Regions from separate parts of the Methylobacterium sp. J-118 genome, predicted to be linked through region 1. Evidence: predicted binding sites of a transcription regulator. Region 1 holds the regulator's gene; the other holds the start of a gene.
The links. Region 1 encodes PhoB, which activates phosphate uptake and scavenging genes when phosphate is short. Its sites were predicted from a motif close to TGTCATNNANCTGTCAT; they were not measured.
Positions count from the first base shown of each region.

Region 1 (5,160 bases):
GCCGACGCGGTGCTCCGCGGCTTCTGCGCCCTCGCCACGCTCCTCGGCGTCATCGTGCTGGGTTCGATCCTGCTGATGCTGATCGTCCAGGGTGTGCGCGGGTTCACGTCGACCCTGCTGACCCAGCCGACGCCGGGACCCGGCAGCGAGGGCGGCGGCATCGCCAACGCGGTCCTCGGCAGCCTCGTGCTCACCACCATCGGCATCGTCATCGCGACCCCGGTCGGCGTGATGGCCGGAACCTTCCTGGCAGAATACGGCCGGACCTCGAAACTGTCCTTCGTGATCCGCTTCCTTAACGACATCCTGCTCTCGGCCCCGTCGATCCTGATCGGCCTGTTCATCTACACGCTGATGGTGCGACCGATGGGCAGCTATTCGGGCTGGGCCGGCGGCGTCGCCCTCGCCATCATCGCCACGCCCGTGATCGTGCGCACCACCGAGGACATGCTGAGCCTGGTCCCCGGCACCCTGCGGGAAGCGGGCGTGGCCCTGGGGGCGCCGCCCTCCACGGTGATCATGAAGGTGACCTGGCGGGCGGCCTCGGCCGGCATCGTCACCGGCATCATCCTGGCTCTGGCCCGCATCGCGGGCGAGACAGCCCCGCTCCTGTTCACGGCCCTCAACAACAACAGCTGGTTCAATGCCGACCTGATGGGCGGCATCCCGAACCTGCCCGTGATGATCTACCAATTCGCGCTCTCGCCGTATCCCAACTGGCAGCAGCTCGCCTGGGCCGGGGCACTCCTGATCACCATGACCATCCTCGCCCTCTCGGTCATCGCCCGCGTGGTGATCAAGCCGCAGCGTGCCCGCTGAAGCGCAAGCCCGAAGGATCAACCCGATGAGCACCGCCGCAGCGTCCGTCACCACCGACCGCCAGTTCCAGGCCTCCGCCAAGACCGTGGCCGACACCAATGCCCCCGTACGCATCGCCGTGAAGGGGCTGAACTTCTACTACGGCCATTTTCACGGCCTGAAGAACATCGACCTGAACTTCCACGACCGGCAGGTGACGGCCCTGATCGGCCCCTCGGGCTGCGGGAAGTCGACCCTGCTGCGGACCTTCAACCGGATCTACAGCCTCTATCCGGAGCAGCGCGCCGAGGGACAGATCCTTCTGGACGGCATGAACATCCTGGATCCCAAGATCGATCTCAACGATCTGCGCGCCCGGGTCGGCATGGTCTTCCAGAAGCCGACGCCGTTCCCGATGTCGATCTACGACAACGTCGCCTTCGGCATCCGCCTCTACGAGAAGCTGGGGAAATCGGATCTCGACGACCGGGTCGAGACGTCGCTGCGCAAGGCGGCGCTCTGGGACGAGGTGAAGGACAAGCTCAAGCAGTCCGGCATGGGCCTGTCGGGCGGCCAGCAGCAGCGCCTGTGCATCGCCCGCACCGTGGCCCAGCGCCCGGACGTCATCCTGTTCGACGAGCCGACCTCGGCGCTGGACCCGATCTCGACGGGGCGCATCGAGGAACTGATCGAGCAGCTGCGCGACGAATTCACCATCGCGATCGTCACCCACAACATGCAGCAGGCGGCGCGCATCTCGCAGTTCACCGCGTTCATGTATCTCGGCGAGCTCGTCGAAGTCGGGCCGACCGACAGGCTGTTCATGAACCCGACCGAGCGGCGGACGCAGGATTACATCACCGGCCGTTTCGGCTGATCAGCCTCGGAAACCGCACCCCCGCGGCGCTGCGCGCGAGCATAGCCGCCGCGGCCGGGTAAGATCTGCATCAGACCCGAGGCATCGCACGTCCCCGAGGCATCGCACGTCGCGGCCCCCATCGAAGGATCTCCCCCATGCCCGGCCATATCGTCTCGTCCTACGATACCGACCTGGAGAACCTGCGCCGCTCGATCTCGGAGATGGGCGGCGTGGCCGAGAAGATGACCGCCGAGGCAACCGACGCCCTCGTCCGGCGGGACGACGGGCTCGCCCAGGCGGTGATCCTCGCGGACAAGCGCCTCGACGCCCTCCAGCGGGACATCGAGGAGCGGTCCGTCCTGCTGATCGCCCGGCGCCAGCCGCTCGCGATCGACCTGCGCGAGACCATCTCGGCGATCCGCGTCTCGGGCGATCTCGAGCGGATCGGCGACCTCGCCAAGAACGTGGCGAAGCGTGTGGTTGCGATCTCCGATCAGGCCCCGGCACAGAAGATCGTGCTGGGCGTCCGCCACATGAGCGACCTCGCAGAGGGCCAGCTCAAGGACGTACTGGATGCCTACGCGAGTCGCGACATCGAGGCCGCCCATGACGTGTGGGAGCGCGACGGCGAGATCGATGCGCTGTACAATTCGCTGTTTCGCGAGCTCCTGACCTATATGATGGAGGATCCGCGCAACATTTCGTTCTGCACCCACCTGCTGTTCTGCGCCAAGAACGTCGAACGCATCGGCGACCACACCACCAATATCGCCGAGACCATCCACTATCTCGCCACCGGCGAGACTCTGGCGGGCGACCGGCCCAAGAACGATGCGTCGAACTACGCGACGGTCGAGCACGAATAGGTCCCGGAGCGAACCCACGGCGCCTCACCATCTTCGGGGCGGTCGCCGCGGCGACGGCTGGTTCCAGTTGAGACGGGCTGGGCCTCCAGAACGCGCGGCGGGTTCGCCCTTAGAACAGGTCATCGAACGTGAGCATGCAAGTCCTGATTGTCGAGGACGAGGAGGCACTGACCACGCTGCTGCGCTACAACCTGGAGGCCGAGGGCTTTCTGGTCGATACGGCGGCCCGCGGTGACGATGCGGAACTGCTCCTGGCCGAGCGCATGCCCGATCTGGTCCTGCTCGACTGGATGCTGCCGGGCCTCTCCGGGATCGAGCTCTGCCGCCGCATCCGCGCCCGGCGCGAGACCGAGCGTCTACCGGTGATCATGCTCACCGCCCGGGGGGAGGAGGGGGACCGGGTCCGCGGCCTCGGCACGGGCGCGGACGACTATATCGTCAAGCCGTTCTCGGTCCCGGAGCTGCTCGCCCGGATCCGCGCCCTCCTGCGCCGGGCCAAGCCCGCCCATGTCTCGGATCGGCTGGCCGCCGGGGATCTCGAACTCGACCGCACCGGCCACCGGGTGCGCCGCGCCGGCGAGGAGCTGCATCTCGGCCCCACCGAGTTCCGCCTGCTCGAATTCCTGATGCTCGCCCCGGGGCGGGTCTTCTCCCGGGAACAGCTCCTCGACGGGGTCTGGGGCCACGACGTCTATATCGACGAGCGCACCGTGGACGTGCATGTCGGGCGCCTGCGCAAGGCGCTGAACGGTCCGCGCCAGCCCGATCCGATCCGCACCGTCCGCGGCTCCGGATACGCCTTCGACGAGACCTTCTCGCTCGAGGCTTGAGCGGCGCGGTCTCTCGGATTCAAAATGTCCGGGATCCAGCCCGTTTGGAAACCCTGCATCGACACCGGCCGCGCTGCTCAGCGGGTCAGCGCGGCGCTCTTGTCGGCGGTCGGAACCGAGGCCAGAGCCTGAAGCACCGTCCCCTCGGTGAGGATCTGGGGCAGCACCAGAGGCTCCCCCGCGCCGGCATAGAGCAGGTATAGCGGCACGCCGCTCCGCCCGTGCTTTTCCAGGAGGCGGGTGATCTCGGGATTCTGGTTGGTCCAGTCGCCCTTCAGGTACGTCACGCCCCGCTCGGTCATCGCGGTCCGCACCGCCTTCGTGGAGAGGGAGGTGGTCTCGTTGACCGCGCAGGTGATGCACCAGGCCGCGGTCATGTTGACGAAGACAGGTCTGCCCGCGTTCACCAGCGTGTCCAGGCGCGCCTGGGTAAATGGCTCGGCGCCGCCGGTGAAGGCCTGCGCGCCCGGACCCGCACGGTCCTGCGGGAGGGTGAGCGCGAGGGCCGCGACGGCGAAGAGCGCCAGGGCCGCGCCGACCTGCGCGATCCGGGCGGCCCCGGGCGCAGCGCCGCGCCCGCGCTCCCAGGCCCAGGCGGCGAAGCCCACCAGCACCAAGCCGATCAACGCCGCCAGAAGGCCCCTCGGCTCGACCTGCTGCGCCAGGACCCAGATCAGCCAGGCCACGGTGGCATAGACCGGGAAGGCGAGCCCCTGCTTGAGGGTCTCCATCCAGGCGCCCGGCCGCGGCAGCGCCCGCAGGGCCGGCGGCCAGAGGGTCAGCGCCAGGAATGGCAGGGCCAGGCCGAGCCCGAGGCTCGCGAAGACGGCGAGCGCCACGCCGACGCTCTGGGTCAGGGCGAAGCCCACCGCCGAGCCCATGAACGGCGCCGTGCAGGGCGTCGCCACCAGCGTGGCGAGCACGCCGGTGAAGAACGAGCCGCTCAGGCCGGCGCGCCGGGCCAGCCCGTCGCCGAGACCGGCGAGCCGGCCCCCGATCTGAACCGCCCCGGACAGGTTCAGGCCCATCGCGAACAGCAGATAGGCGAGCCCCGCCACCACGGCGGGCGATTGCAGTTGGAAGCCCCAGCCGATCGCAGCCCCGCCGCCCTTCAGGGCGATCAGCAGGGCGGCGAGCCCCAGGAAGCTCGCCAGCACGCCGGCCGTGTAGGCGAAGCCGTGCAACCGGAGGCGGGCCGGGCTCTCGCCGGCATGCCGGACGAGACCCAGCACCTTGATCGACAGCACCGGGAAGACGCAGGGCATCAGGTTCAGGATCAAGCCGCCGAGGAAGGCGAAGGCGGCGGCGGTCGCGAGGGTCAGCGCATCCCCGTCGGGGACGGACGCCGGCCGCGGGGTCGCCGCGTCGACCGGCGGCCCAACGGCCGGGAGCATGGGCTCGTCGCCATACGCGAAGGCGAGGTGGCGGCTGCCGTCCTCCGTCACTTCGTCCAGGGTCAGCACGCCGGGAAGGGCCTCGGGCGCCGGATCGGTCGGGCTGCTCCGGGCGAGGGTGAGGTGCAGGCCGGTCCCGTCGGCCGACATCACCTGTGCGGCGGCATTGTCGATCGCGGTTTCGGCATAGGGGAAATAGGCGGCGTTCCGGACCGCGTCGGGCCGGAGGCCAGCCGCCGCGAAGTCGAGCCGCAGAGTGTCGCCCTGGCTCGACAGGCGCAGTGGCCAAAGCGCCGGTGCGGGGAGGGCGGCCCGGGCGCGGGCGAACAGGGCCGCGATGTCGGGATCGGGCCGCGGTGCCCCCACCGGCAGGGTCAGGGCGAGGTCCGCCGAGCCCGGCACGCATTCGGTTT
Region 1 is NZ_JBYQFA010000001.1:486,350-491,509, reverse strand. It holds gene pstA (phosphate ABC transporter permease PstA) at 1-819, shown strand, start outside; gene pstB (phosphate ABC transporter ATP-binding protein PstB) at 845-1,675, shown strand; gene phoU (phosphate signaling complex protein PhoU) at 1,813-2,523, shown strand; gene phoB (phosphate regulon transcriptional regulator PhoB) at 2,658-3,353, shown strand; gene AC3IF3_RS02280 (protein-disulfide reductase DsbD family protein) at 3,431-5,160, opposite strand, start outside.

Region 2 (5,160 bases), 2.6 Mb from region 1:
TCTGCGGCTTGCCCGCCACGAATGCCTCGACATTGTCGACGAGCTGGTCGGCGAGGATCTGCATCGCCTCCTTGCTGGCCCAGGCGACGTGCGGCGTGACGATCAGGTTCGGCAGGTCGGCCTCGCACAGGATGTTGCCGTCCTTGGGCGGCTCCTGCGCCACCACGTCGAAGCCCGCCCCCGCGATGGTGCCGTCCTTGAGCGCGGCGAGCAAAGCCGCCTCGTCCACCAGCCCGCCCCGGGCCGTGTTGATCAGGATGGCGTTCTTCTTCATCCGCTTCAGCTCGGCGGCGCCGATCAGCCCCTTGGTGTCGGGGGTCAGCGGCACGTGCAGCGTGATCACGTCGGATTGCGTGAGGATCGTTTCGAAATCGACGAGCCCGTCCTGCGGGAACACGTCGTAGGCCAGCACCTTCATGCCCAGCGCCTCGGCGCGCTTGCCGATCGACTTGCCGAGCGCCCCGTAGCCGACGATCCCCAGCGTCGAGCCGGCGATGTCGTAGATCGGGTAGTCGAAGTAGCAGAACTGCTTGGACTTGGCCCAGTCGCCCCGCCGCACCGAGTTGGCGTAGGGCACGATCGCCCGGCGCAGGGCGAACATCAGCCCGACCACGTGCTCCGGCACGGTGTTGAACGCGTAGTTGCGGATGTTGACGACCGTGACCCCTTGAGCCTTCGCCTGGGCCTTGTCGACCACGTCGGTGCCGGTGGCGGCGACCGCGATCAGCTTCAGGTCGGGGAGCTGCTTCAGCGTCTCGGCCCGCATTGGGACCTTGTTGATCAGCGCGATCTCGGCGCCCTGGAGGCGGGACACCGTGTCCTCCGGCGTCCAGGTCGAGTCATGCTCGACGTATTCGTGCGGGAAGTCGAACGGTCGGACCCTGGCATCGAGGGATTCACGGTCCAGGAACACGATCTTCTTGGTCATAGGACCCCTCTCGGACGACGGGCGGTTTCCTCGATAGTCTTGTTCTTACTTGCGCGTCGGGGCGGGCCCGGCAACCCGGTCCCGCCCCGATCACGTGCGCGGCTTACGCCTTATGCAGCGGATTCTCGCGCAGGTAGCTGGACGCGGCGGCGACGCCGGAGCCCGGCGTGACCGTGATGCCGCAATCGAGCATCGCCATCTCGGCGCCCGCGATGGCGCCGAGCAGCGACAGCTCGTTCAGGTCGCCCAGGTGGCCGATGCGGAACACCTTGCCGGCGACTTTCGACAGGCCGGCACCCAGCGAGAGGTTGTAGCGGTCATAGGCGTGGGTGATCACCTTGGCGGCGTCGGCGCCCTCCGGCACCACGATCGCCGTGACCGTGTCGGAGTTCCACTTGGGCTCCTTGGCGCAGGGCTTCAGGCCCCAGGCCGCCACCGCCTGGCGGGTCGCCTCGGCGAGCACGTGATGGCGGTGGTAGATGTTCTCCAGCCCTTCCTCCTTCACGATCGCCAGGGCCTCGCGCAGGCCGTAGAGCAGCGGCAGGACGGGGGTGTAGGGGAAGTAGCCCGTGGCGTTGGCGGCGAGCTGGTCCTTCCAGGCGAAGTAGGCATGGCCGAGCCGGTCGTTGCGGCCGGTGCCGCCCTCGGCGATCTTCAGCGCCTTGGGGCTGATGCAGATCAGGCCGAGACCGGCCGGCAGCATGAAGCCCTTCTGCGAGCCCGCGATGGCGCAGTCGACCTTCCACTCGTCCATCTTGAACGGCAGCGAGCCGATCGACGAGATGCCGTCCACGAACAGCAGCGCCGGGTGTCCGGCGGCGTCGATCGCCTTGCGGACCGCAGCGATGTCGCTGGTGACGCCGGTGGCGGTCTCGTTGTGGACGACCATCACGGCCTTGATGGCGTGGTCCTTGTCGGCCCGGAGCGCCTCCTCGATCTTCTGCGGATCGGCGCCGGTGCCCCACTCCTCCTCCTGAACGACCACGTCGAGGCCGAGGCGCTGGGCCATGTCGACCCAGAGGTGGCTGAACTGGCCGTAGCGCGAGGTCAGCACCTTGTCGCCGCGGCACAGGGTGTTGGACAGAGCCGATTCCCAGATGCCGGTGCCCGAGGACGGGAACAGGATGATGGTCCCGGCGGTCGAGCCGAACACGATCTTGGAATCCTGGAGCAGCGGCTTCACCAGCTCGGGGAAGCTCGGCGAGCGGTGATCCTCCGACGGCACGTGCATGGCGCGCAGCACGCGGTCCGGGATATTGGTCGGACCCGGGATGAAGAGGTGGTTGCGACCGGGGCGCCGGGTTGCGGCCATGATGTTTCCTCCGAAAAATTCGTTGCGCGCGGGCATGGGCCCGCGCCGGGTGGTTCGAGCGTCCTCGGGAGTCGGTCCGGCGCCGGCGGACGCGGCTCCCGCCGCGCATGCCCCAACGCCATCTCCGCCGTAGATCGGGGGGCGCAGCGGAGCGGCAGGCGGCCTCACGCCGCTCGCGTCGCGACACGCCCCCGCGTGCCGGTCGCCTCCGAAATGCCGTCCCGTCCGACGGCCCCAGGGCCGTCCTCGCCGCCTTCCTGTCATGCCCGGCGTGGCTCGCGCCGAGCCGCCGGTTATTTGGCATTATGAGGCGGTGACGCTCGAAAGGAAAACCGGAAAAACTTCCGGAACTTGGCAAAAAAATTTTTTGTGCGCCGCAGCGATGCCGATCTGCGGTTGAGAAGCTTTGCCGCACTGCACCAGAACGCCCGGGGCGCCCGGCCCGGCGCGTCATCAAACTGAGACGTGATCCCGGTCAGGATTCCGGCATCGTTCAGCCCCCGGGAGAGGATTGCCGTGGCCGAGGTTGAGGAGATGCCGGTCCGGGTCCGGACTCTGTTCCTGTCCGATCTGCATCTCGGCACGCGCGGCTGCCAGGCCGGGCTGCTGCTGTCGTTCCTGAAGGATTACGACGCCGACACGATCTACCTCGTGGGTGATATCGTGGACGGCTGGCAGCTGCGTTCCGGCTGGTACTGGCCTCAGGAACACAACGACGTCGTGCAGAAGCTCCTGCGCAAGGTCCGCAAGGGCACGCGCATCGTCTACCTGCCGGGCAACCACGACGAGTTCCTGCGCGACTATGTCGGCACGAATTTCGGCGGGATCGAGCTCGCGGAGACGGCGATCCACGAGGCGGCCGACGGGAAGCGCTACCTCGTGATCCACGGCGACCAGTTCGACATGGTGGTCCGCCACTCGCCCTGGCTCGCCCATCTCGGGGACGGGGCCTACACGCTGGCCCTGACCCTCAACACGCTGATCAACCGGGTGCGGCGCCGCCTCGGCCTATCCTACTGGTCGCTCTCGGCCTGGGCGAAGCTGCGGGTGAAGAACGCGGTGAGCTTCATCGGCCGGTTCGAGACGATCCTGGCCGAGGAGGCGCGGCGGCAGGGGGCCGACGGGGTGATCTGCGGCCATATCCACCATGCGGCCGACCGGCCGATCGGAGACCTGCGCTACCTCAACACCGGCGATTGGGTGGAATCCTGCACCGGGCTGGTGGAGCATTACGACGGCCGCATCGAGGTGCTGCACTATCCGAGCCTGCTGCGCGCGCGTGAGGCGGAGACCGTGCCGCAGGCGGTTCCCGGCCGGCGCGCGGTGGCGTGAGGGCGCCCACCGTGAAGCTCCTGATCGCCAGCGACGCCTGGCATCCGCAGGTCAACGGCGTGGTGCGCTCCCTGGAGCAGATGGTGCGCTGCGCCCCCGAGCACGGGTTCGCCACGGCGTTGCTGTCGGCGGCGGATTTCCCCTCGCTGCCCCTGCCCGGCTATCCGGAGATCCGCCTCGCCCATGCCGGGCGGGAGCGGGTGGCGGCGCATTGGCGGGGGGAGCAGCCGACCCATGTCCACATCGCCACCGAGGGCCCCGTGGGCTACGCGGTGCGGCGGCATTGCCTGGCCAACGGCCTGCCCTTCACCACGAGCTACCACACGCGCTTTCCGGAATACCTCGCCGCCCGTCTGCCCGTCCCGGAGGCGTGGTCCTACGCCTATCTGCGCTGGTTTCACGGGGCCGCCCGCGGCACGATGGTCAGCACCGCCTCGCTCCAGGGCGAATTGGCCGACCGGGGCTTCACCCGGCTGATGCGCTGGACCCGCGGCGTCGATACCGAGCGGTTCCGCCCCGCCGCCCCCGGCGCGACGCCGCCGGCCGAACTCGCCGGCCTGGAGCGGCCGCTGTTCCTGTATGTCGGCCGGCTGGCGGTGGAGAAGAACATCGCGGCCTTCCTGAATCTCGACCTGCCCGGCACCAAGATCGTGGTCGGGGACGGGCCGGACCGGGGACGGCTCCAGGGGCTGGCGCCCGGCGCGCGGTTCCTGGGCACCCGCACCGGCGCCGCGCTCTCGGCCGTCTACGCGGCCTGCGACGTGTTCGTGTTCCCGAGCCTCACCGACACGTTCGGGATCGTGCTCCTGGAGGCCCTGGCCTGCGGCCTGCCGGTGGCGGCCTTCCCGGTGCCGGGCCCGAACGACGTGATCGGGGGTACCCGGGTGGGGGTCCTGAACCAAGACCTGGGGGCCGCCGCACGCGCCGCCCTCGACCTGTCCCGGGCCGAGTGTCGGGCCGAGGCCCTGCGCCGGGGCTGGGACGTCAGCGCGTCCCAGTTCTTCGGCAATATCATCGAGGCCCATGGCGGCGAGCGGCGGACCCGGGACGCGGCCTGACGGGTGACGGCGCCCGCGCGCAATGGCAGGAGGGGGCCATGCCCCCCATCGATACGCCCCCCGTCAGCAGGCCGACCGCCCGGGGCGTGCCCCGCGCCCCGGCGCGGCCGTTCGATCCGGCGCATGCCGCCGCCTATCCCGCGGCGATCGGTTGCGACGAGGTCGGGCGCGGGGCGCTGTGCGGCCCCGTCGTGGCGGCCGCGGTCTGGTTCGATCCGGCGGCGCTCCCGCCGGCGCTGCTCGCAGCCCTCGACGACAGCAAGCGCCTGCCCGAGCCCGAGCGGGACCGGCTGGCGCCGCTGATCCGCGCCCAGGCCCGCGTCGCCGTCGCGGCGGGGTCCCGGGCGCTGATCGACCGCATCAACATCCGCGCCGCGACCCTCGACGCCATGGCGCGCGCGGTCGCCCGCCTCGGGATCCCGGCGCCGGTCCTGGTCGATGGACGGGACGCGCTGCCCGGCTGGCCCGGCCGGGCGGTCGTCGGCGGTGACCGGCTGGTGCCGCAGATCGCCGCCGCCTCGATCGTCGCC
Region 2 is NZ_JBYQFA010000001.1:3,104,074-3,109,233, reverse strand. It holds gene AC3IF3_RS14980 (D-2-hydroxyacid dehydrogenase) at 1-928, opposite strand, end outside; gene AC3IF3_RS14975 (aminotransferase class V-fold PLP-dependent enzyme) at 1,032-2,240, opposite strand; gene AC3IF3_RS14970 (UDP-2,3-diacylglucosamine diphosphatase) at 2,757-3,572, shown strand; gene AC3IF3_RS14965 (glycosyltransferase family 4 protein) at 3,584-4,630, shown strand; gene rnhB (ribonuclease HII) at 4,669-5,160, shown strand, end outside.
Region 2: AC3IF3_RS14970 (UDP-2,3-diacylglucosamine diphosphatase) is a predicted target of PhoB. The motif match lies at 2,689-2,705, and genes of this name have one in related genera.